Regions from separate parts of the Hydrogenophaga sp. OTU3427 genome, predicted to be linked through region 3. Evidence: predicted binding sites of a transcription regulator. Region 3 holds the regulator's gene; each other region holds the start of a gene.

Region 1 (10,604 bases), on a different contig from region 3:
CCGCTCCTCCAGGTGGTACTGCTGGTAGTTGATCATGGCCGGCATCTTGTGCTGCGTCTCGGGCAGCAGGTCGAAGCCGTAGGCCAGCGTGTCGCGGAAGAAGACCTTGCCGACCTTCCACTGCACGCCGGCTTCGGCAAAGGCCTCCCCCACGCCCAGGCGGTCCCAGATCTCCAGTGGGCGCTTGGCGTAGCAGACGGCCCGCGAGCCCACGCTGACGGTGTTGTTGTCGTCGATGATGACCGTCGACACGCCCCGGTGGGCCAGGTCCAGCGCCTGGGTCAGGCCGATGGGGCCGGCGCCGATGATGAGCACCGGATGGCGCTGGGGCACGCCGCTGCGCTGCTCCCCGCTCTGCACGTAGGCGTATTCGGGGTAGGTGTAGGTCTTCTGCATCTGAGGGCCTCGATTCAGTCCAGCTTGACGCCGATCTTGGTGATGACGGCACCCCACTTCTCGCGCTCGGCCCGGGCGTAGCTGGCCATGTGCTCGGGCGTGCCCGGCAGGGTTTCCAGGCCCATGGCCTGCATGCGGGCCTTGACCACGGTCTGGCCCAGCGCCTGCTGCAGCGCGCTGGCGAACCGGGCCGTGGCCTCGGGCGGTGTGCCGGTCGGCACCACCAGGCCTTGCCAGGCGTAGCCCTCGAAGCCCTTGATGCCCTGCTCGCTCACCGTGGGCACGTCGGCCATGGTGGGCACACGCGCCGGGCTGGCCACCGCGATGGCCTTGAGCTTCTTGCCGCTGATGAAAGGGTAGGCGGTGGCACTGTCCAGCCACATGGCGGGGATCTGGCCACCCACCACGTCCTGCACGCCCGGGGCGGCGCCCTTGTAGGGCACATGGGTCAGGCGCAGGCCGCTTTGTTCGCGGAACAGCTCACCCACCAGGTGGTGCGGGCTGCCCAGACCGGCCGAGCCCCAGGCGACCGGCTCCTTCTGCGCCTTGGCCCAGGTGGTGAAGTCGTGCAGGTTGTTCGCCGGCACGGTGTTGGAGACCACCAGGAACATGGGGAAACGCACCAGCAGGCCCACCGGCTGGAAGTCCTTTTCGGCGTTGTAGGTGAGCTTGGTGAACAGCGTCGGGTTGGCGGCCAGGGTGGCGAAGTCGGCGGTGAACAGGACGTTGCCGAGGTCGCGCGAGCGGGCCGTGTAGTCGGCGGCGATGTTGGTGCCGGCACCGGGCTTGTTGGTCACGATGATGGTGCGGCCCAGCTGCTTGGACATGGCCTCGGCGATGACGCGGGCGACCACGTCGGAGCCGCCGCCAGCGGCGTAGCCCACCACCCATTCGATGGGTTTGTCCTGCGCCTGGCCCGCGAGTGTGGTGGCGCCCAGGGCCAGGGCCAGCAGGGATTGGATGAAGGTCTTGCGTTGCATGGTTGTGTCTCCGGGGTGGATGAAAAAGGAGGCTCAGCCTTCCAGTGCGAGCCACATCTGGCGGTCGCGCTCGGCCGTCCAGATGCGCGGGTCGGGGTATTGCGTGGCCTCGTCATAGGCGCGGGTCACGTCGAAGGGCATGCAGTGGTTGAAGATGACCCAGTGGCCGTACTTGGGTTGCAGGGCGGCGAAGGTCTGCTCGTAGACCTGGCGCAGGTCCCGGCCCGCTGCCGCTCCAGCCTGGACGCTGGCATAGAGGTCGCGGATGAAGTCGCGCGTGCCGGCCAGGCCGGCCTGCACCTGCTCGGGCGTCTGCAGCGCGGCGCCGCGGCCGGGCACCAGTTTTTCGGGCTTGAGCGCCGCGATGTTGTCCAGCGTCTGTGGCCAGTCCTTGAAGTAGGCGTCGCCCGCGTAGGGCGTGGCGTCGAACTCGACCAGGTCGCCGCTGAAGAGAATCTTCTCGGACGGAATCCAGACCACGGTGTCGCCCTTGGTGTGGCCTCGGCCCAACTGGATCAGCTGCACTTCGAGCTGGCCCAGCCAGAGGCTCATGCGGCCCTCGAAGGTCAGGGTGGGCCAGGTCAGGCCGGCGGGCACGCTCTCGACGTTGCGGAACAAGCGCGGGAAGCGGCCGATCTCGCTGTCCTTGTCGAACTGGCCGCGCTCGACCACCAGGTCGTAGGTGTCGCGGCTGGCGATGATCTGCTCGCCGCCTTCGGCCATGTAGGCCGACGCCCCCAGCACCCGCACCGCGTGGTAGTGGCTCATGACCACGTACTTGATGGGTTTGTCGGTCACCTCGCGGATGCGGCGGATCACGTCCTGCGCCATCACCGGCGTGGCCTGGGTGTCGATCACCATGACCGCGTCGTCGCCAATGATGATGCCGGTGTTGGGGTCGCCCTCGGCCGTGTAGGCGTAGGCGTGTTCGGACAGGCGGTCGAAGCTGACCGTCTTTTCCTCGAGATCGGCGGCGGACGCGAAGGTCTTGGTGTTCATGGTGGGCTTCATTCCAAAATTTGACTATGAATAAATCGTTCGTCTAAAACGAATTAACGGATGGTAGTGAGAAAATTCGATAATGGCAAATTCATTTGCATAGGTGTAAACCCGTAGAATGGCAGAATCGCTCACCACCCACCCCATGCACACCCCTTCCTCCCTCCCTTCACCGCCGCTGGCCGCCCGTGCCGAAGACTTCGACGGCGAGGCCGACAGCGGCGCCGGCCGTGGTCCCCGGGGCATACAGAGCATTGAGGTCGGCAGCCAGTTGCTGAAGGCGCTGGCGCGCTCGGGCCGGGCCATGGCCCTGAAGGACCTGGCCCGCGCGGCCGACCTGACGCCAGCCAAGTCGCACCCCTACCTGGTGAGTTTTTGCAAGGTGGGCCTGATCGAGCAGGACCCCTTGAGCGGCCACTACGGGCTGGGCCCGCTGGCCATGCAGCTGGGCCTGATCAGCCTGCAGCAGATCGACCCGGTGCGCCTGGTGATCGCCGAATTGCCGGGGCTGGCGCTGCGTCTGGGCAACACGGTGTCGGCGGCGGTCTGGGGCGCCACCGGGCCGGTGATCATCCGGGTGGAGGACGGTCCGACGCCGGTGCGGGTATCCATGCGTCACGGCATGCCTGCCTCGTTGCGCACGACGGGCACCGGCAAGGTGTTCGCGGCCTTCCGCGAGCGCGCCGAAATCGAGGCCGCGCTGGCCGAAGAGGGCTTGCCCGGTGCGCTGGACGAGCCCGCCTTCGCGGCCGAACTGGCCGACATCCGGCGCGAGCGCATGGCTCGGGTCAAGGACGAGCTGCTGGTGGGGCTCAGTGCCCTGGCCGTGCCGGTGTTCGATGGCTTCGGCCGGCTGGTGCTGGCCATTGCGGCCATCGGCCCGAGCGCCTTGCTCGACCTGCGCACCGACAGCCCGCAGGCGCGTTCGCTGCGCGAGGTCGGCAACATGCTCTCCCAGCGCCTGGGACATGTGGAGCCCGTTCAAGCCGGCTGAGCGCGGACGAAAAAAAGCCCCGCGGTGAGCGGGGCTTGAAGGGATCCCTGAAATCCTATTTCGAAGAGATCCGAGGAGACAACCAGAAAATCCGGTGTGCCGTGACGGTGGATCAGCGCTTCTTGGCGGCCGTGGTCTTGGCGGCGTTGACAGCGGTGGTGGTCACGGTGTTGAAGTTGGCTTCGGCCATTTCAGCGGCTTGCTTGACGGCTTTCTGCACCGACTCCATGGCGTTGTTGGCGGCGGACACGGCGCTCTTCATCACGGCCACGGCGGTTTCGGAACCGGCGGGGGCGTTCTTGGCGGCGTTGTCGACCAGGTTCATGAACTTGGCCTGGGCTTCGGCGGCCTGGGCTTCAGCGGCCTTGCCGAATTCGGCGGAGGTGCCCGAAGCGATGTCGAACAGGTGGCGGCTGTAGGCCACGGTCTTTTCGGCCAGGGGCTGGAACAGGCTGGCTTGCAGGGTCAGCAGTTCCTGGGCGTCTTTCACGCTCAGCACGGCCTGGGTGCTGTTGGCGGTCTCGGCCAGGGCGGCCTTGGTGGCTTGCACGTTCAGCTCAACCAGCTTCTCGACGCCTTCGAAGGCCTTCTGGGTCAGGCCGAACAGGGTTTCGACGTTGGCTTTTTGAGCGGCGATGATTTGTTCTGCGGTCAGCATGGTCAGGACTCCTGAGGATGGTTGCAAATGAAGGGGCAGAGCGGCTGGACCTGGAGGCCTATGCTGCGCTGCAACATGGTTTGAATTATAGGAAGCTGCCGCCGATTTGCAAGCGTTTTTTGTTGCATTGCAACATTTTCGACGGCAGGCTCTAAATCGGTCGGATTTCATGTTCCAGACACAATGTGTGCCGTGAAAGCCTTTTACGCCGACCATTTCGTGTTGCCCCTGCCAACAGGCCACCGCTTTCCCATGGGCAAATACGCGGCCTTGCGCGAGCTGATCACGACCGAGTTGCCCGATGTGGAACTGCTGCAAGCCCTGCCCGCCAGCGATGGCGAACTGGCCCTGGTGCACACCCCGGGCTATGTGGCCGCAGTGACCGAAGGCCACCTCAGCGCGGCCGCCCAGCGCGAGATCGGTTTCCCTTGGAGCCCGGCCATGGTCGAGCGCGCCCGGCGTTCTGTTGGCGCCACCGTGCAGGCGGCGCGGGCGGCGCTCGACGGTGGCGGCGTGGCGGCCAATCTGGCTGGCGGCACCCACCATGCGTACGCCGACAAGGGCAGCGGATTCTGTGTGTTCAACGACGCGGCCGTGGCGGCCCGGCTGTTGCAGGCCGAATGGGGCCGCCAGCACGCGCGCAGCGGCCGTCCTGGCCTGCAGGTGGCGGTGATCGACCTCGATGTGCACCAGGGCAATGGCACGGCCAGCATCTTCCGCCACGATCCGTCGGTGTTCACGCTGTCGCTGCACGGCGAGAAGAACTTTCCCTTCCGCAAGGAGGACAGCGACCTGGACGTGCCCCTGCCGGACGGCTGTGGGGACGACGAGTACCTGCACGCGCTGGACCGGGCACTGGACGAGCTGGACCGGCGGGTGCAGCCGGGCCTGGTGTTCTACCTGGCCGGCGCCGACCCCCACGAGGGCGACCGCCTGGGTCGCATGAAACTGAGCTACGACGGGCTGGAGGCGCGCGACCGCCGTGTCTTCGATTGGGCCTGGCAGCGGCGCGTGCCGCTGGCCATGAGCATGGCCGGCGGCTATGGCCGCGACATCGCCACCACGGTGCAGGTGCAACGCAACACCTGGCAGGTGGCGGTGCACTACGCGCGGCGCTGGCACAATCGCCGACCATGACCGCTTCCGTCCCCGCCAAGCCCCAGCCCCAGGCCCGCAGCGCCTACCGGGTGTTCCGCACCATCGGCACGCGCTGGATGGACAACGACATCTATGGCCACGTCAACAACGTCGTTTATTACAGCTGGTTCGACACGGCGGTCAATGGCTGGCTGATCGAGCAGGGCGCGCTGGACATCCATGCCGGCGAGGTCATTGGGCTGGTGATCGAAACCCAGTGCAACTACTTCGCCCCGCTGGCCTTTCCGCAAGACGTGCACGCCGGCCTGCGCGTGGCCCACCTGGGGCGCTCCAGCGTGCGCTACGAGGTGGGCCTGTTCGCCGCCGATGGCGAACTGTGCGCCGCCGCCGGCCATTTCATCCATGTGTATGTGGACCGTGCCACGCGCCGGCCCGTGCCCCTGCCTGAACGGCTCAAACAAACCCTGGAGACCGCCCTGTGTCCATGAACCCGCCCGCGGCCGGCACCCACGCCGCCATCGATCCGGCCAGCGTCGACGCGGCCATCACCAGCCGCATGTCGGTGCGCGCCTTCCTGCCCAGGCCGGTGCCGCGCGAGACCATCGCCCACCTGCTTGAAGTGGCCAGCCGCGCGCCCTCGGGCACCAACACCCAGCCCTGGAAGGTCTATGTGCTGCAGGGTGCCAGCCGCGACGGCCTGGTGGACAAGGTCTGCGCCGCGCACGATGCCGGCCGCGCCGACCCGGCCCTGGCCGCCGCCCGCAAGCCCGCCTACGACTACTACCCCACGAACTGGGTCAGCCCCTACATCGACCGCCGGCGCGAGAACGGCTGGGGCCTCTATGGCCTGCTGGGCATCACCAAGGGCGACAAGGACAAGATGCACGCCCAGCACCAGCGCAACTTCCGCTTCTTCGATGCGCCGGTGGGCATCATGGTCACCATCGACAAGGTGCTGGGGCGCGGCTCGCTGGTGGACTGTGGCATGTTCCTGCAGAACATCATGGTGGCCGCGCGTGGCCACGGCCTGGACACCTGTCCGCAGGCGGCCTGGGTCGACTACACCGACATCGTGCTGCCCCACATCGGCGCTGGCGAGGGCGAGATGCTGGTCTGCGGCATGTCGCTGGGCTATGCCGATCCGGACGACAAGGTCAACGGTTTCCACACGCCGCGCGAGACGGTGGCGTCGTTCACCCGTTGGCTGGACTGATTTCATTTTTTTCATCACAAGGAACACACCATGATCACCACCCCTTCCGGCCTGCAATACGACGACACCGTCACCGGCACCGGCGACGTGGCCAAGGCGGGCAAGCGCGTCACCGTGCACTACACCGGCTGGCTTTACAACGACGGCGTGTTGGGCGCCAAGTTCGACTCCAGCAAGGACCGCAACGACCCCTTCGTGTTCCCGCTGGGTGCCGGCCACGTCATCAAGGGCTGGGACGAGGGTGTGCAGGGCATGGCCGTGGGCGGCACGCGCCGCCTGGTCATCCCGGCGGACCTGGGCTACGGCGCACGCGGCGCGGGCGGTGTGATTCCGCCCAACGCCACGCTGCTGTTCGAGGTCGAACTGCTGGCGGCCTGAGCCCGCGGCGCCGACGGCGTCACAAGAAGAACAAGCCGACCCCGTAGGTCGGTCATTCCCATCTGGAGGAGACGATGCGTCAGATCCGTTGGCCGCTGTTGCTGGCTGCCCTGTGTTTGCCCGGCCTGGCCGGGGCGGCCGACTTCGACGGTGCCGCCCTGTCCCCTGTGTGGGGCCTGCCCTTCGCCGGTCTGCTGCTGTCGATTGCGGTGGCGCCGCTGCTGGCGCCGCTCTTCTGGCACCACCATTTCGGCAAGGTCTCGGCGGCGTGGGCATTGGCCTTTCTGCTGCCCTTCGCGGCCTGGGCCGGGGTCGGCGTGGCCTCGCAAAGCCTGGTCCATGCGCTGCTGGCCGAGTACATCCCCTTCGTCATCCTGCTGACCGCGCTGTTCACCGTTTCGGGGGGCATCTACATCCGCGGCAACCTGCATGGCAGCCCGGGACTCAACACCGCCATCCTGGGCCTGGGCGCGGTGCTGGCCAGCTTCATGGGCACCACGGGCGCGTCCATGCTCCTGATCCGGCCGTTGCTGCGCGCCAACGACAACCGCCGGCACAAGGCTCATGCCGTGGTCTTCTTCATCTTCATCGTCTCCAATGCCGGCGGCTCGCTCACCCCGCTGGGTGATCCACCGCTGTTCCTGGGCTTTCTCAAGGGGGTGGATTTCTTCTGGACCATCTCCCACATCTTTCCCGAGACCTTGTTCCTCGTGGGCGCGTTGCTGGCCATCTTCTTCGCGCTGGACAGCTGGTTCTACCACCGCCGAGACGAGTGCCTGCCAGCCGACCCGACGCCGGACACCCGCGGCATCGGTTTCGACGGCAGCGTCAATTTCCTGCTGCTGGGCGCCGTGGTCGGCCTGGTGCTGCTCAGCGGTTTCTGGAAGTCGGACGTATTGATCCACATCCACGGCACGGACGTCGGCCTGCCCGGCCTGGTGCGCGACGTCGGCCTGATCGGCGTCACCCTGCTGTCGCTCAAGCTCACGCCCACCCAGGTGCACGTGGACAACCAGTTTGCCTGGGCGCCCATGGCCGAGGTGGCCAAGCTGTTCGCCGGCATCTTCCTGACCATCATCCCCGTGATCGCCATGCTCAAGGCCGGCGCCAACGGACCGTTTGGTGCCGTCATCGCCGCCGTTACCCGGTCCGATGGCTCGCCCGACCCTGCAGCCTACTTCTGGGCCACCGGTGCCTTGAGCTCCTTCCTCGACAACGCCCCGACCTACCTGGTGTTCTTCAACACCGCCGGGGGCGACCCGCAGGTGCTCATGACCACCCTGGCTCCCACCCTGGCCGCGATCTCGGCCGGCGCGGTCTTCATGGGCGCCAACACCTACATCGGCAACGCCCCCAACCTCATGGTCAAGGCCATCGCCGAAGACCGCGGCGTTGGCATGCCCAGCTTCTTTGGCTACATGCTGTGGTCGGGCGCGGTGCTGATCCCGCTGTTCGCCCTCATCACCGTCATCTGGTTCCGCTGAACAGGTCTCCCACGATCACAAGGCTCTGACATGACCCGACCCGCCATCCTGGTAGCCCGCCCCGTCTTTCCGCAAGTGATCGAGCTGCTGCGACAGCACTTCGAGGTCGACCACCACGCGGGCGACAACGGCCTGCCGCCGGCCGAGCTGATCGCGCGCCTGCAGGGCAAGGTCGGCGCCCTGACCACGGGCAGTGAACGCATCGACGCGGCCCTGCTCGACGCCTGCCCGCAGCTGCGCATCGTGGCCAACATGGCGGTCGGCTTCAACAACTTCGACGTCCCGGCCATGAGCGCCCGGCGGGTCCTGGGCACCAACACCCCCGATGTGTTGACCGAGACCACGGCCGACTTCGGTTTCGCGCTGCTCATGGCCACCGCCCGGCGCGTCACCGAAAGCGAACATTTCCTGCGTGCCGGCCTGTGGACACAGTGGCGCTACGACATGTTTGCCGGCGCCGAGGTCCACGGCAGCACGCTGGGCATCCTGGGCATGGGCCGCATCGGCCAGGGCATCGCCCGGCGCGGCGCCCATGGTTTTGGCATGAAGGTGATCTACCACAACCGCTCGCGCCTCTCCCCCGAGCTGGAGGCCGGCTGTGGGGCACGCTACGTCGACAAGGCCGAGCTGCTCGCCCAGGCCGACCACCTGGTGCTGGTGCTGCCCTACAGCGCCAGCTCGCACCACGCCATCGGTGCGGCCGAGATCGCGCAGATGAAGCCCACGGCCACGCTGATCAACATCGCCCGCGGCGGCATCGTGGACGACGCCGCCCTGGCCGTGGCCCTGCGCGAACGCCGCATTGCCGCCGCCGGCCTGGACGTGTTCGAAGGCGAACCCACCGTCCACCCCGATCTGCTGACCGTGCCCAACGTGGTGCTGACCCCCCACATCGCCAGCGCCACCGTGGCCACCCGGCTGGCCATGGCGCGCCTGGCGGCCGACAACCTGGTCAGCTATCTCACCCGGGGCCAGGCCCTGACGCCGGTCAACCCGCAGGCGCTGGCCCCGTAAAACCCTTTGTGGCGGACGTTTTTGGGAACCTTTCCCTTAGCACTCGCTCTCAGGGAGTGCTAATATTTGAACTGTCCCAAGAGGACATGCCATAGAAAGGTGTGGAAATGACCGTTTCTGCCAATCCGAGCCTGAACACCAACGCCGTCGCGCTGAGCAAGCCCTGGGCCACTGCCCTGGTGTTGCCGCCCCTGGGCAACCTGGACGCCTACATTTCGGCCGTCAACCGCCTGCCCATGCTCACGCTGCAAGAGGAGCAGACCTACGCCCGCCAGCTCAAGGACGAGAACAACCTGGAAGCCGCTGGCAAGCTGGTGATGTCGCACCTGCGCCTGGTGGTGTCGGTGTCGCGCCAGTACCTGGGCTACGGCCTGCCCCATGGCGACCTGATCCAGGAGGGCAACGTGGGCCTGATGAAGGCCGTCAAGCGCTTCGATCCCGAACAGGGCGTGCGCTTGGTCAGCTACGCGCTGCACTGGATCAAGGCCGAGATCCACGAATACATCCTGAAGAACTGGCGCATGGTCAAGGTGGCCACCACCAAGGCGCAGCGCAAGCTGTTCTTCAACCTGCGCTCCATGAAGCAGGGCTTCAAGACCGACGCCGCCGAGGCCGACCTGGCCACCCACCGCGAAACGCTCAACGAGAGCGAAATCGGTGTGGTGGCGCGTGAGCTGAACGTCAAGCGCGAAGAAGTGATGGAAATGGAACGTCGGTTGTCGGGCGGTGACGTGGTGCTGGACCCCACGCCCAACGACGACGGCGAGGAAGCCTACGGCCCCATCGCCTACCTGTCGGACGCCACCCACGAGCCCACCGCCGTGCTGGAAAACCAGCACCGCGACCGCCTGGCCACGGACGGCATCGCCCACGCGATGTCGCAGCTGGACGACCGTTCGCGCCGCATCGTGGCGGAACGCTGGCTCAAGGTCAACGACGACGGGTCGGGCGGCATGACGCTGCACGAACTGGCGGCCGAGTACGGCGTCAGCGCCGAGCGGGTGCGCCAGATCGAGGTGGCGGCCATGAAGAAGATGCGCGCAGCGCTGGCCGAATACGCCTGAAGCGGGTTGCCGTTCCATGAAAAAGGCCACGCACCGCGTGGCCTTTTTGCTGGGCGCGCAGGCCTCAGCCCTCGCGGCGCAGTGCCGGGAACAGGATGATGTCGCGGATGCTGGCGCTGTCGGTCAGCAGCATCATCAGTCGGTCGATGCCGATGCCACAACCGCCGGCGGGCGGCATGCCGTGTTCCAGCGCGCGGATGTAGTCGGCGTCGTAGAACATGGCCTCGTCATCGCCGCCGTCCTTGGCCGTCACCTGGGCCTGGAAGCGGGCGGCCTGGTCCTCGGCGTCGTTGAGCTCCGAGAAGCCGTTGCCGAACTCGCGGCCG
Region 2 (10,604 bases), on a different contig from region 3:
CAGCAGCGAGGCGCTCATGACCTGCATGTGGCCGTCGCTGTGCGCCACGGTGTGCACGCCCAGGCGAAAGAACTTGTGCTGTGCGTCCTGCGCCACCACGCCTGAGTTGCCAACGCCGAAGAACTCGATGCGCCGGCCCTTGCGGTAGGCCGCGAGCAGCGCATCGGCCGCTTTTTCGATGGAATGTGTCGATGCGTCGTTGCGGTATTTCAGGAAGGCCGCCACGGTGTTGTCGATCACCTTGACCAGCACGTCGCCGGTCTTGTCGTCGGCGTCCACGCTGCGGTGGATGAAGGGTACGCCCTCGCTGACGGTGCCCACCAGTTTGAGCTTGAAATCGCTCAGACCGTCGTAGCCCATGCTGCGGCAGAAGCGGATCACGGTCGGTTTGCTGACCTCGGCGCGGGCGGCCAGTTCGGACACTGGCAATTGCGCAAAACGCCGTGGGTCGGACAGCACCAGGTGCGCCACGCGTTGTTCGGCGGGCGCCAGGGAGGGCAGGGAGGCCTTGATGCGGTCGAGCATGGGGTTTTCGAGTGTGATAATACGGAGGCGGTAACTTTATTTCATTCGATCAGTCCAGTCCATGAACCAGCTCGACGCACTCAAGCAGCACACCACCGTGGTGGCCGACACCGGCGATTTCAAGCAGATGGGTGCCTTCCGGCCGCAGGACGCGACCACCAACCCGTCGCTGATCCTGAAGGCGGTGCAAAAGGCCGACTACGCCCCGCTGCTGACGCAGACGGTGGCCCGCTTCCGGGGCGCCCCGCTCGACGAGGTGGTCGATCGCCTGCTGGTGCGTTTTGGCTGCGAAATCCTGTCCTTGGTGCCGGGCCGCGTTTCCACCGAAGTGGACGCGCGCTTGAGCTTCGACACCAATGCCACCATCACCCGCGCGCAGCGGCTGATCGAGCTGTACCAGGCCGAAGGCGTGCCGGTGGACCGGGTGTTGATCAAGATGGCCTCCACGTGGGAGGGCATACAGGCGGCCGAGGTGCTGGAGCGCCAGGGCATACGCACCAACCTCACGCTGCTCTTTTCCTACGCGCAGGCGGTGGCCTGCGGCCAGGCCAAGGTGCAGCTGATCTCGCCTTTTGTGGGACGCATCTACGACTGGTACAAAAAGTCCGCCGGCGCGGGCTGGGACGAGTCCGCGAATGCGGGCGCCAACGACCCCGGCGTGCGTTCGGTGCGACGCATCTACGAGTACTACAAGCACTTCGGCATCGCCACCGAGGTGATGGGCGCGAGCTTCCGCAACATCGGCCAGATCCAGGCCCTGGCCGGCTGCGACCTGCTGACCATCAGCCCGGAGCTGCTGGCCGAACTGGCCGCCAATGAAGCGCCTTTGCCGCGGTCGCTCGACGCCGCCGCGGCGCGCCAGCTGTCGCTGGAGCCGGTGCGGTACGACGAAGCCGGTTTCCGCTTTGCGCTCAACGAAGACGCGATGGCCACCGAGAAGCTGGCCGAAGGCATCCGGGCCTTCTGCGCCGACGGACGGCGGTTGGATGCCTTGATTCAAAGCGCTTGAGGCCATTCGGCCCTTTAAGCGTCAAACTGCTTTACGTTTTCCGGGCCTTGCGGTAGTTTTCGAGTCGCGGCCTCTGCCGTGGTTCTGGGAGGACTGCTGCGATGAAACTCAAGCTCAAACTGCCCCTGGCCTTTGGCGCCATCCTGCTGCTGATGCTGCTGGCGGGGCTGGGCGGGATTTATGCCCTGAACGGCGCCTTGCACCGCTTCAACACCGAGGTCAGCCAGGCGCTGGAGCGCGAGCGCACCGCGCGCGAGATCGACAGCCAGTTCAAGACCCAGGTGCAAGAGTGGAAAAACACCCTGCTCCGCGGGAGCGATGCCAAGCAGCGCGAGCGCTACTGGACGGCGTTTGGCAAGAACGAAGCCGAGGTGGCGGCGCGCACCGGTGAACTGGTGCGCGCGCTGCCCGACGGCAAGGCGCGCGAACTGGCGCGGCAGTTCCTGGCGGCGCACCAGAAGATGGCCCAGAGCTACGTGGCGGGTTTCAAAGCCTTTGAGGCGGCCCAGTTCGATCCGGCGGTGGGCGACAAGGCGGTGCAAGGCGTGGACCGGGATCCGTCGCGGCTGGTGCGCGAGTTGGCCGACCAGATTTCCGACGATGCCCATGCCATGGAGTCCGAGGCCACCCGGCAAGGCGAGCGGGCCACCTGGATCAGCCTGGTGCTGATGGGCGGACTCGCGGCCATGGGCATGGGCCTGGCCGTGCTCATCAGCCGCGCCGTGGTGCGTCCCATCACCGAGGCCGTCTCGGTGGCCAACCGGGTGGCTTCGGGGGACTTGAGTGTCCCCGTGCATGCCCAGGGCAGCGACGAGGTGGCCGAGATGATGCGTGCGCTTTCGACCATGAGTGTGTCTCTGGTGCGGGTGATCGGCCATGTGCGCTCGTCCATCGAGAGCATCGGCACGGCCAGCGCGCAGATCGCCAGCGGCAACCAGGACTTGAGCCAGCGCACCGAACAAGCCGCCAGCAACTTGGAAGAAACGGCGGCCAGCATGGAGGAAATCACCAGCACCGTGCGTCAGTCCGCGGATGCCGCCACCCAGGCGCAATCGGTGGTCGTCTCGGCATCCGGATCGGCGCAGCAGGGTGGGGAGGTCATGTCGCGCATGGTGCACACCATGGGCGAGATCAACGAAGCCTCTCGCCGCATTGCGGACATCATCGGTGTCATCGACAGCATTGCCTTCCAGACCAACATCCTGGCACTGAACGCGGCCGTGGAAGCGGCCCGCGCGGGTGAACAAGGCCGGGGTTTTGCGGTGGTGGCGTCAGAAGTGCGGTCGCTGGCTGGGCGCTCGGCCGAGGCGGCCAAGGAAATCAAGCGGCTGATCGGCGACAGCGTGGGCAAGGTGGACGATGGTGGCCGCCTTGTGCAGGATGCAGGCGTGGCCATGGACAACATCGTGCGCAATGTGGCCAGCGTGCAGACCATCATTGGAGAAATCACCAACGCGGCGCGCGACCAGGCCGATGGCATCGATCAGGTGAACGTCGCGGTCAGCCAGCTCGATCAGATGACCCAGCAGAACGCAGCGCTGGTCGAGGAAAGTGCCGCCGCCGCCGAAAGCCTCAAGCACCAGGCCGCCAGCTTGGCCCAGGCCATCAGTGTTTTCAAGCTGGCGCCGCACGCGGGTGCTGCTTGACGCCGTGTGCAATCGTTGACATTTCCCGAGTCCAGCCGACGCTATAGTGCCGTCAACCCTGGCAGGCAGGGTCGATGTGATTCAGGGAGAGATATTCAATGGAATTGTTGGTGCAACTGCTTTTGGGGGCCATCGGCGGGAACGTCGGCGGCGCTTTGTTCAAGAACCTTTCGCTGGGCATGCTGGGCAATTCGCTGGCCGGCATCCTGGGAGGGGGCATTGGCGGTCATTTGCTCGGCGCCCTGCTGGGTGCGGCGGCACCGGCAGGCATGGCCGGCACGGCCGCCGGCGGTGGCGTGGGGGGCCTGGTGCTGATGTTGGTGGTCGCGCTGATCAGGAAGGCCCTAGCCAAATAAGATCGGGTCCGACGCCAACAAAAAACCCCGCGAGTCGCCTCGCGGGGTTTTTTGTTGGGGCTGGGAGCACACCCAAGGTGTACCCCGACGCAGCATGAGGGTGCAGGGCAAGGCGCAGCCGCGCAGTCAGTGGCAATCGCCACGGCCAGCGGCTGCAACGCCGCCATGCGCCCTCAGGCAAGGCGCAATTACATGCCCATGCCGCCCATGCCGCCCATATCACCCATGCCGCCACCCATGCCGCCGGCCGGTGCGTCGTCCTTGGGGGACTCGGCGACCATGCACTCGGTGGTCAGCATCAGGCTGGAGACCGAAGCGGCGTTCTGCAGCGCGGTGCGGGTCACCTTGGTCGGGTCCAGGATGCCCATTTCGATCATGTCGCCGTAGGTGTCGTTGGCGGCGTTGAAGCCGTAGTTGCCCTTGCCGGCCAGGATGGCGTTGACCACCACCGACGGTTCGCCACCAGCATTGGCCACGATTTCGCGCAGGGGGGCTTCGATGGCCTTCAGGACCAGCTTGATGCCGGCGTCCTGGTCGGCGTTGTCACCCTTGATGGTGCCAGCGGCCTGACGGGCGCGCAGCAGGGCCACGCCACCACCGGCGACGATGCCTTCTTCCACCGCAGCGCGGGTGGCGTGCAGGGCGTCTTCCACGCGGGCCTTCTTTTCCTTCATCTCGACTTCGGTGGCGGCACCGACCTTGATGACGGCCACACCGCCGGCCAGCTTGGCCACGCGCTCTTGCAGCTTCTCGCGGTCGTAGTCGCTGGTGGCTTCCTCGATCTGGATGCGCACTTGCTTGACGCGGGCTTCGATGTCAGCGGCAGCGCCGGCGCCGTCGATGATGGTGGTGTTTTCCTTGCCCACTTCGATGCGCTTGGCCTGGCCCAGGTCGGCCAGGGTGACCTTTTCCAGGGTCAGGCCCACTTCTTCAGCGATGACCTTGCCACCGGTGAGGATGGCGATGTCTTCCAGCATGGCCTTGCGGCGGTCGCCGAAGCCGGGGGCCTTGACAGCCACGACCTTCAGGATGCCACGGATGGTGTTGACCACCAGGGTGGCCAGGGCTTCGCCTTCGACGTCTTCGGCGATGATCAGCAGCGGACGACCGGCCTTGGCAACTTGCTCCAGCGTGGGCAGCAGGTCACGGATGTTGCTGATCTTCTTGTCGAACAGCAGGACAAACGGGTTGTCCAGCAGGGCGGCCTGCTTCTCGGGGTTGTTGATGAAGTAGGGCGACAGGTAGCCGCGGTCGAACTGCATGCCTTCAACGACATCCAGCTCGTTCTGCAGCGATTTGCCGTCTTCCACGGTGATCACGCCTTCCTTGCCGACCTTGTCCATCGCGTTGGCGATGATTTCGCCAATGGAGGTGTCGCTGTTGGCCGAGATGGAGCCAACCTGGGCGATTTCCTTGCTGGTGGTGGTGGGCTTGGAAGCCTTCTTCAGCTCGGCGATCAGGGCTTCCACGGCCTTGTCGATGCCGCGCTTGAGGTCCATCGGGTTCATGCCGGCGGCCACGTACTTCATGCCTTCGCGCACGATGGCCTGGGCCAGCACGGTGGCGGTGGTGGTGCCGTCACCGGCGTTGTCCGAGGTCTTGGAAGCAACTTCCTTGACCATCTGGGCGCCCATGTTCTGCAGCTTGTCCTTCAGTTCGATTTCCTTGGCCACGGACACGCCGTCCTTGGTCACGGTGGGGGCGCCGAAAGAGCGCTCCAGAACCACATTGCGGCCCTTGGGGCCCAGGGTCACTTTCACGGCGTTGGCCAGGATGTTCACACCCTCGACCATGCGGGCGCGGGCTTCGCCGCCGAAAATCACGTCTTTTGCTGCCATTTGTCAGACTCCTAGATATACAGAGATGGGTGAGGGCGGGATTACTTCTCGACGACTGCGAACAGGTCGTCTTCCTTCATCACCAGCAGTTCGTCGCCGTCGACCTTGACGGTCTGGCCGCTGTACTTGCCGAACAGCACGCGATCGCCCACTTTCACGGACAGGGCCTTGGTTTCGCCCTTGTCGTTGGTCTTGCCCGGGCCGACGGCCAGCACTTCGCCCTGGTCAGGCTTCTCGGCGGCGTTGTCGGGGATCACGATGCCCGAAGCGGTCTTGGTTTCTTGTTCGAGGCGCTTGACGATCACGCGATCGGCGAGGGGACGCAGTTTCATGAAATCTCCTGAATGAATAACAAGGGAAGCTGGAATCCACCTTCACGGCCTGGCCGTTGGCACAGGGCGGAAGCCGGACGGGCCGGTGTGGATGAGTTGATGTTAGCACTCAAGTCCAACGAGTGCTGATTTTAGGGCGCCGCCGGATTTTTTCAAGCCCACCCACGCCGTTCTTCGCTGCGGACAGTCAAGATGATGAAATCGATGGATCGATCCGAGGGCCCTTTGCCTGGCACCTTGGTCTCGTTGCACTCAAACAACAGCACGGTGTCAAAAAGCAGGGAAAGTTTTGCGTCCCCGCGCGGCTTCTGGTGCAATAAGGTCAACTTCCAAAAACGGAGGTTGGCTTGGGGCTGATGCCCACGGCCTCTTTTTTCAACCTTGGAGAATCTCTCAATGAAAAAGACTCTGATTGCTCTGGCTGCCGTGGCTGCCACCGGCGCCGCTTTCGCCCAGTCGACCGTGACCCTGTCCGGTTCGGTGGACATCGGCATCGTTCGCAACGGTGCTGCTGGCACCACCGTGCTGAACGCCGCCGGCAACGGTCTGAACCAGCTGGTGTTCAGCGGTTCCGAAGATCTGGGTGGCGGTCTGAAGGCCAACTTCATGCTGGCTCAGCGCTTCAACCCCGCTAACGGCAACAACGACGGCACCAACGCTGGCCGCCGCACCTTCCAAGGCGCTTCGACCGTGGGTCTGAGCGGTGGTTTCGGTAACGTCCGTTTCGGCCGTGAAATCGAAGCCTTCAACGACGTGAACAACTGGGCCGATCCGTGGGGCACCGTGCGCGCTGCTTCCATCGCTTTCGCCAACGGCAACGCTTCGCGTGGTCCGGACGCTGCTGACCTGGGTCGCACCGAAGGCATCCATTACAACAACAACTTTGGCCCTCTGGCCATCGGCCTGACCGTGGGTCTGAAGGACCAGACCGCTCCCGCACTGGGCGGCGCACCTGTCGGCACCAAGACCTTCCTGAGCGCCAACGCTGTCTACGCTGCTGGTCCTCTGACCGTGATGGGTGGCGTTCTGCGCAACCGCATCAACGACGACGGCTACGTTCTGGGCGTCGGCTACAACCTGGGTGTGGCCAACCTGAAGGCTGCTTACACCAACGTCGACGGCGACGTCGCCAACGGTGGCTACGCCAACGCTGACAAGTACAAGGGTTACCAACTGAGCGCTGACATCCCCCTGGGTGCCACCACCGTCAGCCTGGGCTACCTGAACGACAAGACCAACGGCGGCGCCAGCTCCTACAAGGTCGGTCTGGGTGCTTCCTACGCTCTGAGCAAGCGCACCTCCCTGATCGCTACCCTGGGCAAGCGCAAGGCCACCAGCGCCAACTACGACTTCTCGATCCGTCACACCTTCTGATCGGCTGCTGGCGTGAGCCAGCAACCTTTCAATGGTTGAAAAACCCCGCCGTCATTGGCGGGGTTTTTTTTCGCCCGTTTCTGCTCGACCGCGTGGCTGAGGGGTGCCCGTGGCGCAGAGTAAAATGGCGCCCGGATCAAGGAGCGCTGCAGCAGCCGACGGCCCCGTCGATGTCAGGCTTGGTCCCCTTCACTGTGACAACGGCGCTCGATTTCACGCCCCTTGCTGGCGTTGATGCCCCGATGTCCAACTTCTCTGCAGATGCCTTTCCCGCCACCGTGCCGCCCATGCTGTTGTCCGGCCTGGAGCCGCTCAGCGTGGACCGTGGAACCCTGTTCGTCAACATCGGTGAACGCACCAACGTCACCGGCTCCAAGGCCTTTGCACGCCTGATTCTCAATGGCGAGTACGAGCAGGCCCTGGCCGTGGCCCGCCAACAGGTCGAGAACGGGGCCCAGGTCATCGACGTCAACATGGACGAAGCCATGCTGGACAGCGAAGCGGCCATGGTGCGCTTCCTGAACCTGATGGCGACCGAGCCCGACATCGCCCGCGTGCCGGTCATGATCGACAGCTCCAAGTGGAGCGTGATCGAGGCCGGCTTGCGCTGCATCCAGGGCAAGGGCATCGTCAACTCCATCAGCATGAAGGAGGGCGTGGACGAGTTCAAGCGCCAGGCCACGCTGGTGCGGCGCTACGGCGCGGCGGCGGTGGTGATGGCCTTCGACGAAACCGGCCAGGCCGACACCTTTGCCCGCAAGATCGAGATCTGCGAGCGCGCCTACCGCATCCTGGTGGACGAGGTGGGGTTCCCGCCCGAGGACATCATTTTCGACCCCAACATCTTCGCCATCGCCACGGGCATCGAAGAGCACAACAACTACGCGGTGGACTTCATCAACGCCACCCGCTGGATCAAGCAGAACCTGCCGGGCGCCAAGGTCTCGGGCGGGGTGTCCAACGTGTCCTTCAGCTTCCGCGGCAACGACCCGGTGCGCGAAGCCATCCACACGGTTTTCCTGTACCACGCCATCCAGGCCGGCATGGACATGGGCATCGTCAACGCGGGCATGGTGGGCGTCTACGACGAACTGGATCCCACGCTGCGCGAGCGGGTGGAAGATGTGGTGCTCAACCGGCGGCCCGACGCCGGCGAGCGCTTGGTGGAGATTGCCGAGAGCGCCAAGGGCGCCGCCCGAGACGACAGCGCCCGCAACGCCTGGCGGACCTTGCCGGTGCGCGAGCGCCTGAGCCACGCCTTGGTGCATGGCCAGAACGAATTCATCACCGAAGACACCGAGGAGATGTGGCAGCTGATCCTGGCCGATGGCGGGCGCCCGCTGCACGTGATCGAAGGCCCGCTGATGGACGGCATGAACATCGTCGGCGACCTGTTTGGCCAGGGCAAGATGTTCCTGCCCCAGGTGGTCAAGAGCGCGCGCGTGATGAAACAGGCCGTGGCCCACCTGCTGCCCTACATCGAGGAAGAAAAGCGTCTGCTGGTCGAGGCCGGCGGCGACGCCAAGCCCAAGGGCAAGATCGTGATCGCCACCGTCAAGGGCGACGTGCACGACATCGGCAAGAACATCGTGACCGTGGTTCTCCAGTGCAACAACTTCGAGGTCGTGAACATGGGTGTCATGGTGCCCTGCCACGAGATACTGGCGCGCGCCAAGGTCGAGGGGGCGGACATCGTGGGCCTGTCCGGCCTCATCACCCCCAGCCTGGAGGAGATGCAGGTGGTGGCGGCCGAAATGCAGAAGGACGAGCATTTCCGTCTGCGCAAGATCCCACTGCTGATCGGCGGCGCCACCACCAGCCGGGTGCACACGGCGGTAAAGATCGCGCCCCACTACGAAGGCCCGGTGGTCTATGTGCCCGACGCCTCGCGCAGCGTGGGCGTGGCCCAGGGCCTGCTCAGCGAACAGGCCAGCCAGTTCATCGCCGACCTCAACGCCGACTACGACAAGGTGCGCCAGCAGCACGCCAACAAGAAGCAGGTGCCGCTGTGGCCCTTGTCCCAGGCTCGGGCCAACAAGACGCCCATCGACTGGTCCGCCCACCGGCCGGTCGCGCCCAAGTTCATCGGCCGCCGTGTCTTCAAGAACTTCGATCTCACCGAACTGGCCCGCTTCATCGACTGGGGGCCGTTCTTCCAGACCTGGGACCTGGCCGGACCTTTCCCGGCCATCCTGAAGGACGAGATCGTGGGCGCCGAGGCGCAGCGCGTGTTCAGCGACGGCAAGCGCATGTTGCAGCGCCTGATCGAGGGTCGCTGGCTGACCGCCAACGCGGTGGTGGGCCTCTACCCGGCCAACAGCGTGCACGACGATGACATCGAGCTCTACACCGACGAGAGCCGCAGCCAGGTGGCGTTGACCTGGCACGGCCTGCGCCAGCAGACCGAAAAGCAGGTGATCGACGGCGTGATGCGGCCCAGCCGCTGCCTGGCCGACTTCGTCGCCCCCAAGGGGGTGGCCCAGGACTACGTGGGCGTGTTCGCCGTGACGGCGGGCATCGGCAGCGAGAAGAAGGAGAAGTACTTCCTCGATGACCACGACGACTACTCGGCCATCATGTTCAAGGCCTTGGCCGACCGCCTGGCCGAAGCTTTCGCCGAATGCCTGCACCAGCGTGTGCGCACCGATCTGTGGGGCTACGCGGCCAACGAGGGCTTGAGCAACGACGAGCTGATCGCTGAAAAATACCGGGGCATCCGGCCGGCCCCCGGTTACCCGGCCTGCCCGGGGCACAGCGTCAAGCGCGACATGTTCGCGCTGCTGCAGTGCGAGGAGATCGGCATGGGTCTGACCGACAGCATGGCCATGACACCGGCGGCCAGCGTGAGCGGCTTCTACCTCGGCCACCCCGAGAGCACCTACTTCAACGTCGGCAAGATCGGCGAAGACCAGCTGCGCGACCTGGCGCGCCGCCAGAACACCGACGAGCGCGAGCTGCAGCGACTCCTCGCGCCGAACCTCTGAGCTGACCGAGCCATCGCGTTGGATGGAGGGTTTCAACCCAGTGACACCGCCGGGCCGGCTCCGCCGGACGGCTGGTGTCGCCCCCTTGAGGGGGTGACGCGCCCCTAGGCGCGGCGCGGGGGTGGGCTAATTGCAGTTTGCCCGCACTTCGTCGATGCTGGTCAGGCCGGCCAGCACCTTCTGAATGCCGTCCTGGCGCAGCGTGCGGAAATGGCTGTGGCGCATGGCCTCGTGCTGCAGTTCCTCGGGTCGGCTGTGGGTGTGTGTCTGGATCAGGCGGCGCAGTTCCGGGCCATTGACCATCAGTTCGTGCAGGCCCATGCGGCCCTTGAAGCCGGTGTTGTCGCAACGGCTACAGCCCGGTGCATGGCAGCGCAGCAAATTGCCGTTGCGGCCATAGGTCTGGGTCCAGTCCGCCTTCACGGCCTCGGCCTCGGGCCGCAGGTCCGCGGGGAAGGCGCGCAGGTAGTCCCGAACCAGTTCATCCACGTGCTCGTCGCTGGCGACCTCGGTCTTCTTGCATTCGTTGCAGAACTGGCG
Region 3 (10,604 bases):
CCCGCGGCCGCTTCGAGCATTTCGCGCGCGTGGGCCAGCGAGGCGCCGGAGGTGGCGCTGCCGCCCAGCATGCGGGCCAGTTCCTGCACGCGTTCGGCGGCGTCCAGCGCCTGCACCTGGCTCAGCGCGCCCAGGGCGCCGCTGTGTTTGGCCACGCGCAGGTGCTGGTCGGCGCAGGCCGCCACCTGGGGCAGGTGGGTCACGGCCAGCACCTGGCGGTCGCGGCCCAGGCGCTGCATGAGCTGGCCCACGGTCTGCGCCACGGCCCCGCCCACGCCCGAATCCACCTCGTCGAAGATCAGGGTGGGTGCTTCCCCCAACTGGCTGGTGGTGACCGAGATGGCCAGCGCGATGCGCGAGAGCTCGCCGCCCGAGGCCACCTTGCCCACCGGACGCGGCGTGCTGCCGGCGTGACCGGCCACCAGGAACTCGACCTGCTCCAGGCCGTGCGCCTGCGGTTCGTCCAGTGGGGCCAGACGAACCTCGAAGCGGCCGCCTTGCATGCCCAGGCCTTGCATGGCCAGGGTGATGCCTTCGGACAGTCGGGCCGCGCCCTGCTGCCGCAGCTTGGACAGGCGCTTGGCCTCCTTCATGAAGGCGGCTTCGCGCGCGGTGGCTTCTTTCTGCAGGCCGTCCAGGTCGCTGGCGCGGTCGATCTCGGCCAGCTGCGTTCTCCAGTCGGCCAGGCGCTGGGGCAGTTCCTCGGGCGTGCAGCGGTAGCGCCGCGCCAGCGACATCCAGTTGGTCAGGCGCTCGTCGAGTGCCTGCAGCGCCGCCGGGTCGAGTTCGGTGTCGCGGCCGTAGTGCTGCAGCGTGTGCACGCTGTCCTGCAACTGGGCCTGGGCATCCTCCAGGGCCTTGAGCACTTCGGTGAACCGGGGCTCGATGCCCACCTGCGATTCGAGCAGGGCCGTGGCGCGCGCCAGCAGCGACAGGGCGCTGGTGTCGTCGTTGTCCAGCGCGGCCAGCGCGCCTTGGGCGGCGCTGATGAGGTCTTGTGCGTGGGCCAGGCGGCCGTGCTGGGTGTTGAGCTCGTCCCACTCGTCGGCTCCCGGGGCGAGCTTGGCCACCTCGCCGATCTGCCAGCTCAGGCGTTCGCTTTCCTGCTGGCGCGTGGCCTGCTGGGTGCGTGCGGTGTCCAGTGCCTTCAGCGCCCCGCGCCAGTCGGCCCACAGGCCGGGCAGGGCGTGGGTGGCGATGCCGGCGTACGCGTCCAGCAACTGGCGCACCGCGTCGGGGCGGGTCAGGCTTTGCCAGGCGTGCTGGCCGTGGATGTCGACCAAGCCGTCGGCCAGGGCCTTGAGCTGCCCGGCCGTGGCCGCGCCGCCGTTGATCCAGGCCTTGCTGCGGCCCTGGGTGTCCACGGTGCGGCGCAGCAGCAGGCTGTCTTCGGCGTCGAAGCCGTTGTCGGCCAGCCAGGTGGCCACCGGTGGCGTCAGGTCGAACTCGGCCGAGACCTCGCAGCGGGCCGCGCCCTCGCGCACCACGGCGCTGTCGGCACGCGCGCCCAGCACCAGCTGCAGGGCGTCGATCAGGATGGATTTGCCGGCGCCGGTCTCGCCGGTCAGCACGGTGAAGCCGGCGTGCAGGTCCAGTTCCAGGCGCTGGACGATGACGAAGTCGGACAGAACAATGCGTTGCAGTGCCATGGATTGCTCAGAGAGGACAAACGGGGAAACCTGGGGCGCTCGCGGCCACCCACCCGACGCAGCCGGCGCCCGAGCGGCGCTTCAGGCCACGCCTTCGTTCCAGTGCAACTTCTTGCGCAGGGTGTCGAAGTAGCTCCAGCCGGTCGGGTGCAGCAGCCGCAACTGGTGTGGCGAGCGCTTGACGATGATACGGTCGCCGTGCATCAGTTCGGTGAAAGTCTGCATGTCGAAATTGGCGCTGGCGTCCTTGCCGGACACCAGCTCGACGCTGATTTCGCCGTCGGAGGGCAGGACGATGGGCCGGTTTGATAGGGTGTGGGGCGCGATCGGTGCCATCACCCAGCCGGCGATGGCCGGGTGCAGCAGCGGTCCGCCGGCCGACAGGGCGTAGGCGGTGGAGCCGGTGGGCGAGGCGATGATCAGGCCGTCGGCGCGCTGGTTGGCCACGAAACGGCCGTCCACCGCCACACGCAGCTCGATCATGCTGGCGGCGGGGCCGCGGTTGACCACCACGTCGTTGAGCGCCGTGGCCTGGAACACGCAGCGCCCATCGCGCCACACGTTGGCCTCGATCAGGGCGCGCCGGTCCTCGTCGAAGACACCGCGCAGCATCGGGCGGAGCTTGTCGGGATAGTCGCCGTAGGCCACATCGGTGATGAAGCCCAGCCGGCCCTGGTTGATGCCCACCAGCGGCACGCCGTGGCGGGCGAGCTGGCGGGCGATGCCCAGCATGGTGCCGTCGCCACCCACCACCAGCGCCAGGTCGCAGCGGGCGCCGATGTCGTCCACGTCGAGCGCGCCGTACTGCATCAGGCCGGTGTTGTGGGCGGTGTCGCGCTCCATCGCGACATCGCAGCCCTCACCGTGCAGGAAGTGGGCAATGCCATCGAGCGCGTCGCGGGAGCCCAGCGCCTGGTACTTGCCGACGATGGCCACGTGCCGGAAGCGCAGCGGGGCGTTGGGGCTGCTGTGCACGGAGCGCGGCGGGGTGGGCGATGTCATGTTTAAATTACAACACAGCTCCACAGATTGAAAGCATGCTAGACGACCGCTCCAAGTTGTTGCTCAAGGCCTTGGTTGAGCGCTACATCGCTGACGGACAGCCGGTCGGCTCGCGCACGCTCGCCAAGGCCACCGGCCTGGACCTGTCGCCCGCGACCATCCGCAACGTCATGAGCGACCTGGAGGAACTGGGCCTGATCGCCAGCCCGCACACCTCGGCCGGGCGCATTCCCACCGCGCGCGGCTACCGGCTGTTCGTGGACACCATGCTCACCGTCAACCGCGACCAGCTGGCCGCCCAGGACGGCATGGCGGGCGCCAGCCTGCAGGCCGACCAGCCGCACAAGGTCATCAACCACGCGGCCCAGTTGCTGTCCAACATGTCGCAGTTCGTCGGCGTGGTGATGTCGCCGCGGCGCAGCTCGGTGTTTCGCCATATCGAATTCCTCAGTTTGTCCGAGCACCGGGTGCTGGTCATCATCGTCTCGCCCGATGGCGAGGTGCAGAACCGCGTCATCCACACCCAGACGGTCTACAGCCAGTCGCAGTTGCAGGAGGCGGCCAACTTCCTCAATGCCCACTACGCCGGCCTGACCATGGAGACGGTGCGCGAGCGCCTGCGCACCGAGGTCGATGCCCTTCGCACCGAAATCGCGCAACTGATGGTGACCGCGGTGGAGGACGATCCCAGCAGTGACCAGGCGGCCGACGAGGTGGTGATTGCCGGCGAGCGCAACCTGCTGTCGGTGAACGAGTTCTCCAGCGACATGGGCAACTTGCGCCGCCTGTTCGACCTGTTCGAGCAAAAGGCCCAGCTCATGCGCCTGCTGGACGTGTCCACCCAGGCCGAGGGCGTGCGCATCTTCATTGGCGGCGAAAGCCAGGTCGTGCCCTACCAGGACCTGTCGGTGGTGACTGCGCCCTACGAGGTGGACGGCCAGGTGGTCGGCACCCTGGGCGTGATCGGACCCCAGCGCATGGCGTATGATCGGATGATCCAGATTGTCGACATCACCGCCAAGCTGGTCAGCAATGCACTGAGCCACAACAAGTGAGCGCCAGCAGCCTCTTGGGCTGCGCTTACAATCCCGCGCTGGTCGGGCCGTTAGCTCAGTTGGTTAGAGCAGAGGACTCATAATCCTTTGGTCGTTGGTTCAAGTCCAACACGGCCTACCAGTATCATTGCGAACTTACCGAATTTTTCCCCGATAGCTCAGTCGGTAGAGCGCCGGACTGTTAATCCGTAGGTCCCTGGTTCGAGCCCAGGTCGGGGAGCCAGATACGCCAAAGCCCTGCACGAAAGTGTGGGGCTTTTCCGTTGCCGCCGCCGCGTGGCAACGGCACCCGTATGAGGCGGCCGAGGTGATAATTCCGCCACAGGTGGGCATCGCCGCAACAGGATTGCGCGGCTCAACCCGCCGTGTCGAACCGGGTGACCCGCCGTGCTGCGCTTCTTTCTTATTTTTCTGTTCGTGCTGGCCGTGCTGTTCGGCGTCGAGATGCTGAACCCGGTGCAGCAGGCGCTGGTGCACCCGTGGACCAGCCTGCTCGCGCGCATGAGCGCCTTTGTGATGACATGGTTCGATGGCGACGTGATCAGCCACGGCCGGATCCTGCAAAGCAAGTCCACGGGTTTTGGCGTGTCCATCGAGGCCGGCTGCAACGGCGTCGAGGCGGCGCTGATCCTGATGGCCGGCATCATCGCCTTTCCGTCGGGCTGGGCGATCAAGCTCACCGGCATGGCCGTGGGCATCGTGGCCATCCAGGTGGCCAACCTGCTGCGGGTCATCAGCCTTTTCTACCTGGGGCAGTGGAGCATGCAGGCCTTCGAATTTGCCCATCTCTACCTCTGGCAGGCCCTGATCATGCTCGACGTGCTGGTGGTCTGGCTGTTGTGGATGCGCGCTGTCGCGCGCCGCTCGGAGATGCAGCTTGCCGCTCAGGGCCTGTGAACATCATTTTTCCAAGATGCGTTGCGAGTCAAAAAGGCCGTGCGCAAGGCGTGAAACGCAGACGGGCCGGTGGCCCGGCGAGGCTTCGCAACGCGGCGCACGGCCTTTTTGGCCGCAACCCGAGGGAATGGGGTGAAAACAGCGCCACTCGTTGTTGCACTCCTAGGCCAGACGCCCAGTCTGGCCGTCGTCGCGCGCCCAGATGGACGCTGTTTTCACCCCATTCGCACTGGGAACAATGATGTTCACAGGCCCTAGCCGCTTGGCCCGCTTTCTGCTCCTGAGCATCGCCTGGCTGCTGGTGCTCATGTGGCCGTGGTACCAGTTGTCTGCCTACCTGTCGGCGCCAGTCATTGCACTGGCGGGACAGGTCATGCAGACCCTGTTTGGCTGGGTGGCGGGGGTGGAGCGCCAGGGGACGGTGGGGGTGCTGCTCACGCATCTGAATGTGCTGGTGCCCCAAGGGGGTCGCCTGGTGGTGGCGCAGCTGGCGCCCGAGGTGAACTACCGCACCTTCGGCTACGGCGTGGTGCTGCTGTGGGCCCTGCTGCTGGCGTCCCGCCCGCGGCGCTGGCCGCTCAAGCTGCTGCTGGGCGCGGTGGCGTTGATGCCCTTGCAATCCATCAGCCTGTGTTTCCAATGGCTCAAGGATGCCTTGCTCGCCAGCGGTCCGCAGGTGCTGGTGCAGACCGGTCTGCCGCGCTGGTCGCTGGAGGTGGTGGCCTACGGCTACCAGTTCGGTTTCCTGATGCTGACGCCGTTGGCGCCGGTGTTGTTGTGGCTGTTGCTCGACCGCTCTTTTGTCCAGCGCTTGTGGCTGGAGATGACGCTGGCCGGACGTCTGGAGCGGACGCCGGAATCCTGACCGTGGGGCGGTCACAAGTCTTGTCTTTGTTTGACAATGTGGGCCAGCTTTGCGCCACCTCAACGAGATCACGACATGGAAACCACCTATACCCTGCTGCGGCGCTTTGAGCAACTGATTGCCGTGGGCGCGGCGCTGTCCAGCGAGCGCAACATCGACCGCTTGCTGGAGAACATCCTGCTGGCGGCCAAGGCGATCACGCGGGCCGAGGGCGGCACGCTCTACCAACTGACCGAAGATCAGCAGCACCTGCATTTCGAGATCGTGCACAACGACCGGCTGGGAATTGCCCTGGGTGGGGTGGGCGGGCAGGCCATCTCGGGCAAATTCCACGACCTGCCGCTGCGCGCCGCCGATGGCTCGCCCAACCACAGCCTGGTGGCGGCCTACGCGGCCAACACCGGCCAGACGGTGAACGTGCCCGACGCCTACACGACCGCCGGTTTCGATTTTTCGGGCACGCGCAAATTCGACGAAAGCACCGGCTACCGCTCCAAGTCCTTTCTCACGGTGCCGATGAAAAACCACGAAGGCGACCTGATCGGGGTGCTGCAGCTGCTCAATGCCATCGACCCCGACTCCGGTGAGGTGGAGGCGTTCACCGCGGCCGACCAACGCCTGGCCGAGTCGCTGGCCTCCCAGGCCGCCATCGCGCTGACCAACCGGCAGTTGCTGCAGCAGCTCGAATCGCTGTTCGAGTCCTTCATCGGCCTCATCAACGCCGCCATTGACGAAAAATCGCCCTACACCGGTGGCCATTGCCAGCGCGTGCCCGAGCTCACCATGATGCTGGCCCAGGCCGTGAACGCGACCGAGGACGGGCCGTTGCGCGACGTGCGCATGACCGACAAGGATTTCCACGAGTTGCGCATCGCCGCGCTGCTGCACGACTGCGGCAAGGTCACGACGCCGGTGCACGTGGTCGACAAGGCCACCAAGCTGCAGACCATCCACGACCGCATCCACGACGTCGACGTGCGCTTCGAACTGGTCAAGCGCGAGGCCGAACTGCGGCATTGGCGCGCGGTGGCCAGCAGCCAGTCTGCCGCCGGTGGCGATGCCGATCTGGCCGCCTTTCTGGAGCGCTGCGACGCCGACCGCGAATTCCTGCGCCGCACCAACATCGGCGGCGAACGCATGAGCGACGATGACGTGGCGCGCGTGCGCCACATCGCCCGCGCCTATGTGTGGCAAGGCCCGGATGGCCAGCCACGGCCCCTGCTCAGCGACGACGAGGTGGACAACCTGAGCGTGCGTGCCGGCACGCTGACCGGGCCCGAGCGCGAGGTGATCAACCAACACATCTCCACCACCATACGCATGCTGGAGCAACTGCCCTGGCCCAAGCACCTGACGCGGGTGCCCGAGTACGCGGGTGGCCACCACGAACGCATGGATGGGCGCGGTTACCCCAAGGGACTCAAACGCGAAGAGATGAGCTGGCAGGCGCGCATGATGGGCATTGCCGATATCTTCGAGGCCCTGACCGCCAGCGACCGCCCCTACAAGAAGGCCATGCCTTTGTCGCAGGCGCTGGCCATCATGCGCAACTTCAAGGAAGGCGGGCACATCGATCCGGACCTCTTTGATGTGTTCGTCGACAAGCAGGTCTACCGCAGCTACGCGCAGGCTTTCCTGGGGCCCGAGCAGATCGACTGCTGAACGGGCGCGGGTCTCAGTCCTGCTTCTTGTCGCCGTCGGGAATCACAGCGTCGGCCACGGCGCCCACGGCCTTGGCGGTGATCTTGACGCCCGTCGCCACCACCGTGACGGCCGCATCGGCCACGGCCACCACCGCGCAGCCCTGCAGCAGCCACGCACAGGCCAGCAGCAGCGTGACAACTTGGAAGGGGCGGGCAGCGTGGCGTCTCATCGTGAGTGCACTGTAACGCGCCGGCTTGCCCCTCGTCACCCACATGTCTGCAAGAATTTTGAAGCGTTTGTGGCAAGGTGAAAAGAAGGGCCAAAAAACAGTGTTATACTTATTGCTTCAGCGGCTGTAGCTCAGTTGGATAGAGTACTTGGCTACGAACCAAGGGGTCGTGGGTTCGAATCCTGCCAGCCGCACCAAAAACGAAAAAGGTCTGCAACGCAAGTTGCAGGCCTTTTTTCTTGGGGCCGGATGGTGATTGTCCATCAGCGGGAGCGAAGGCATGAGCAAGGCGTTCACACGCGAGTCCGACGGGGACGATGACGAAGACGGCGGCGCCATGCCGGCCGTGCCCGCAGGCACCAAGAACTACATCACCCGCGAAGGCTACGACCGCCTCCGGGCCGAGTTGTTTGGGCTCATCGACGAAGAGCGTCCCCGCATCGTCGAGGTGGTGCACTGGGCGGCCAGCAACGGGGACCGCTCGGAAAACGGCGACTACCTGTATGGCAAGAAGCGGCTGCGCGAAATCGATCGCCGCATCCGTTTCCTGACCAAGCGGCTGGAGATCGCCGAAGTCGTGGAGCCCAGCGTGCACCACGGACGGGATCAGGTCTTTTTCGGCGCCACTGTGACCTATTGCGATGAGTCGGGCCACGAGACCACCATCACCATCCGTGGCATCGACGAGGCCGACAACACACAAGGGCAGGTGAGCTGGGTGTCACCCGTGGCCCAGGCCCTGCTGAAGGCGCGTGAAGGTGACGAGGTGAGGTTGATGACGCCCACCGGCTGGCGTCAGATCGAGGTGCTGCGGGTCAGCTACCCCACGCCCGCCAACGGCTGATGACGGGCGCGTTCAGGCGCCCCGTGGCCGCAGGCGCTGCGCCTTCACCACCGAAGGCGTGCGCTTGAGGCTGCGTAGCACTTCGGCCAGGTGCACGCGGTCGCGAACGGTGATGGCAAATTTCAGGTCGGTGGCGGTCTGCGCCGGCTCCATGCCCATGTCCACGTGGGTGATGTCGGCCTCGGCCGCGGCCAGGGCGGCCGCCACGCGGGCCAGCACGCCCTTGCCGTTGGTCACGGTCACCAGCACCGCCGACTCGAAAGCGCGCACCGGTTCGTCGGCCCACTCCACTTCCAGGAAGCGCTCGCGATCGCGGTCGAGCAGGCGCCGGCCAATGGGGCAGTCGTCGATGTGCACCACCAGACCTTCACCACGCCCCAGGTAGCCCACGATACGGTCGCCAGGGATGGGGTGGCAACAGGTGGCGAACTGCACCGACAGGCCTTCGCTGCCGTCCAGTGTGACCACGCCCTGGGTCACGGTTTCCTGGCCGCTGGCGTAGCGCTCGGTGCTGATCAGCAGCAGGTCGGGCTTGACGCCGGTTTCGGCCAGCAGCATGCCCAGCTTCTTGCCCACCATGCTGGCGATGCGCCGTCCCATGCCGATGTCGGCCAGCAATTCGTCGCGCCCGCGGTTGCCGGTGAAGCGCAGCAGCTTGTCCCAGATCGCCTTGTGCTCCGCCGAGTCGCCCGGCAGTTCTGCAAAGCCCTCGGCACGCAAGGCCTGGGTCAACATGCGCTGGCCCAGTGCGCGCGATTCGTCGTGGGCGACGGTCTTGAGGTAGTGCCGGATCTTGCTGCGCGCCCGCCCGGTCTTGACGAAGCTCAGCCAGGCCGGGTTGGGCTGGGCGTGGGGCGAGGTCACGACCTCGACCACGTCGCCGTTGTTGAGTTCGCTGCGCAGCGGCATCTGCTCGCCATTGATCTTGGCGGCGATGGCGCGGTGGCCGACGTCGCTGTGGATGGCGTAGGCGAAGTCCATCACGGTCGCGCCACGCGGCATGGCCATGATCTTGCTCTTGGGCGTGAACACGTAGACCGCGTCGGGGAAGAGGTCGATCTTGACGTGGTCCCAGAACTCGGCCGCGTCGTGGGTTTCCTGCTGGATGTCCAGCAGCGACTGCAGCCACTGCGTGCCCAGGCGCTGGCTGGTGTCGCTGCCCGGTTCGCTGGCCTTGTAAAGCCAGTGGGCGGCCACGCCCGACTCGGCGACCACGTCCATGGCGTGGGTGCGGAGCTGGAACTCGATGTTGGTGCCGAAGGGGCCGATCAGCGTGGTGTGCAGCGACTGGTAGCCGTTGACCTTGGGGATGGCGATGTAGTCGCGGAACTTCCCCGGCAGGGGCTTGTAGAGCTGGTGCAGCACGCCCATGGCGGTGTAGCAGTCGGTCAGCTCGGGCAGGACGATGCGAAAGCCATAGATGTCGGTCACCTGCGAGAAGGACAGGTGCTTGTTGTCCATCTTGCGGTAGACCGAGTACAGGGTCTTCTCGCGTCCCATGATGCGCACGTGCACACCGTGTTTCTCGAACGCCGCCTCCACCTCGTGACGCACCCGCGAGATCAGGTCCTTGCGGCGTCCGCGCGCCTTGCTCAGGGCCTTGCTCAGCACCTCGTAGCGCCAGGGGTGCAGGAAGCGGAAGGCCAGGTCCTGCAGTTCCCGGTAGGTGTGGTTCAGACCCAGGCGGTGGGCGATGGGGGCGTAGATCTCGATCGTTTCGCTGGAGATGCGGCCCCACTTGGCCTTGGGCATGTCGCCCATGGTGCGCATGTTGTGGGTGCGGTCGGCCAGCTTGATCAGGATGACGCGCACGTCCCGCGCCATCGCCAGCAGCATCTTGCGGAAGGACTCCGCCTGGTTTTGCTCCCGGGTGTCGAACTCCAGCTTGTCCAGCTTGGTCAGGCCGTCCACCAGCTCGGCCACCGGCGCGCCGAAACGCTCCACCATCTCCTGCTTGGTGATGCCGCAGTCCTCCAGCACATCGTGCATGAGCGCGGCCATCAGGGCCTGGGCGTCCAGCTTCCACTCGGTGCACATTGCGGCCACGGCGATCGGGTGGGTGATGTAGGGGTCGCCGTTCTTGCGCATCTGACCCAGGTGGGCGGCGTCGGCAAAGCGGTAGGCCTGGCGCACCATTTCCACCTCGGCGGCGCTGAGGTAGTCCATGCGCGCCACCAGTCCGGCGAAGCTGGCCGCCGCCGCGCTCTGGGCGGGCGTGGAGCTGGCGCTTTCAACGGGAAATGCGGTGGCGGCCGTGGGACTCATACCCGTACTTTATCCGCTGAGCGCGCGGCCCGCCGCGCGGGGAGGCCTTGACCTCGCCGCGCAAACAAAAAAAGCACCACGAAGGTGCTTTTTGGGGACGGTGTGCGCGCGATCAGATGGGAACTTTTTTGAGCATTTCCAGGCCGATCTTGCC

The links. Region 3 encodes HrcA, which represses chaperone genes, less so after heat shock. Its sites were predicted from a motif close to TTAGCACTCNNNNNNNNNGAGTGCTAA; they were not measured.
Region 1: rpoH (RNA polymerase sigma factor RpoH) is a predicted target of HrcA. The motif match lies at 9,251-9,277, and genes of this name have one in related genera.
Region 2: groES (co-chaperone GroES) is a predicted target of HrcA. The motif match lies at 5,809-5,835, and genes of this name have one in related genera.

The regions. Positions count from the first base shown of each region.
Region 1 is NZ_JASATI010000001.1:144,804-155,407, forward strand. Features, by position in the region: gene AAHB17_RS00650 (FAD-dependent oxidoreductase) at 1-396, opposite strand, end outside; gene AAHB17_RS00655 (Bug family tripartite tricarboxylate transporter substrate binding protein) at 411-1,376, opposite strand; gene AAHB17_RS00660 (MBL fold metallo-hydrolase) at 1,410-2,375, opposite strand; gene AAHB17_RS00665 (IclR family transcriptional regulator) at 2,521-3,369, shown strand; gene phaP (TIGR01841 family phasin) at 3,482-4,027, opposite strand; gene AAHB17_RS00675 (histone deacetylase family protein) at 4,211-5,164, shown strand; gene AAHB17_RS00680 (acyl-CoA thioesterase) at 5,161-5,613, shown strand; gene AAHB17_RS00685 (nitroreductase) at 5,610-6,338, shown strand; gene AAHB17_RS00690 (FKBP-type peptidyl-prolyl cis-trans isomerase) at 6,369-6,716, shown strand; gene AAHB17_RS00695 (sodium:proton antiporter) at 6,791-8,200, shown strand; gene AAHB17_RS00700 (2-hydroxyacid dehydrogenase) at 8,231-9,214, shown strand; gene rpoH (RNA polymerase sigma factor RpoH) at 9,322-10,278, shown strand; gene lysS (lysine--tRNA ligase) at 10,343-10,604, opposite strand, start outside.
Region 2 is NZ_JASATI010000010.1:59,469-70,072, reverse strand. Features, by position in the region: gene AAHB17_RS08435 (MurR/RpiR family transcriptional regulator) at 1-525, opposite strand, end outside; gene tal (transaldolase) at 587-1,534, shown strand; gene AAHB17_RS08425 (methyl-accepting chemotaxis protein) at 1,636-3,180, shown strand; gene AAHB17_RS08420 (hypothetical protein) at 3,279-3,536, shown strand; gene groL (chaperonin GroEL) at 3,725-5,374, opposite strand; gene groES (co-chaperone GroES) at 5,416-5,706, opposite strand; gene AAHB17_RS08405 (porin) at 6,103-7,080, shown strand; S-adenosyl-L-homocysteine riboswitch at 7,213-7,296, shown strand; gene metH (methionine synthase) at 7,323-10,064, shown strand; gene AAHB17_RS08395 (GspE/PulE family protein) at 10,191-10,604, opposite strand, start outside.
Region 3 is NZ_JASATI010000016.1:47,841-58,444, reverse strand. Features, by position in the region: gene recN (DNA repair protein RecN) at 1-1,649, opposite strand, end outside; gene AAHB17_RS11530 (NAD kinase) at 1,731-2,651, opposite strand; gene hrcA (heat-inducible transcriptional repressor HrcA) at 2,687-3,706, shown strand; tRNA gene AAHB17_RS11520 (tRNA-Ile) at 3,751-3,827, shown strand; tRNA gene AAHB17_RS11515 (tRNA-Asn) at 3,854-3,929, shown strand; gene xrtH (exosortase H) at 4,094-4,603, shown strand; gene AAHB17_RS11505 (exosortase H-associated membrane protein) at 4,845-5,468, shown strand; gene AAHB17_RS11500 (HD domain-containing phosphohydrolase) at 5,544-7,130, shown strand; gene AAHB17_RS11495 (NF038104 family lipoprotein) at 7,144-7,341, opposite strand; tRNA gene AAHB17_RS11490 (tRNA-Arg) at 7,462-7,538, shown strand; gene greB (transcription elongation factor GreB) at 7,622-8,185, shown strand; gene AAHB17_RS11480 (RelA/SpoT family protein) at 8,198-10,450, opposite strand; gene rpoZ (DNA-directed RNA polymerase subunit omega) at 10,563-10,604, opposite strand, start outside.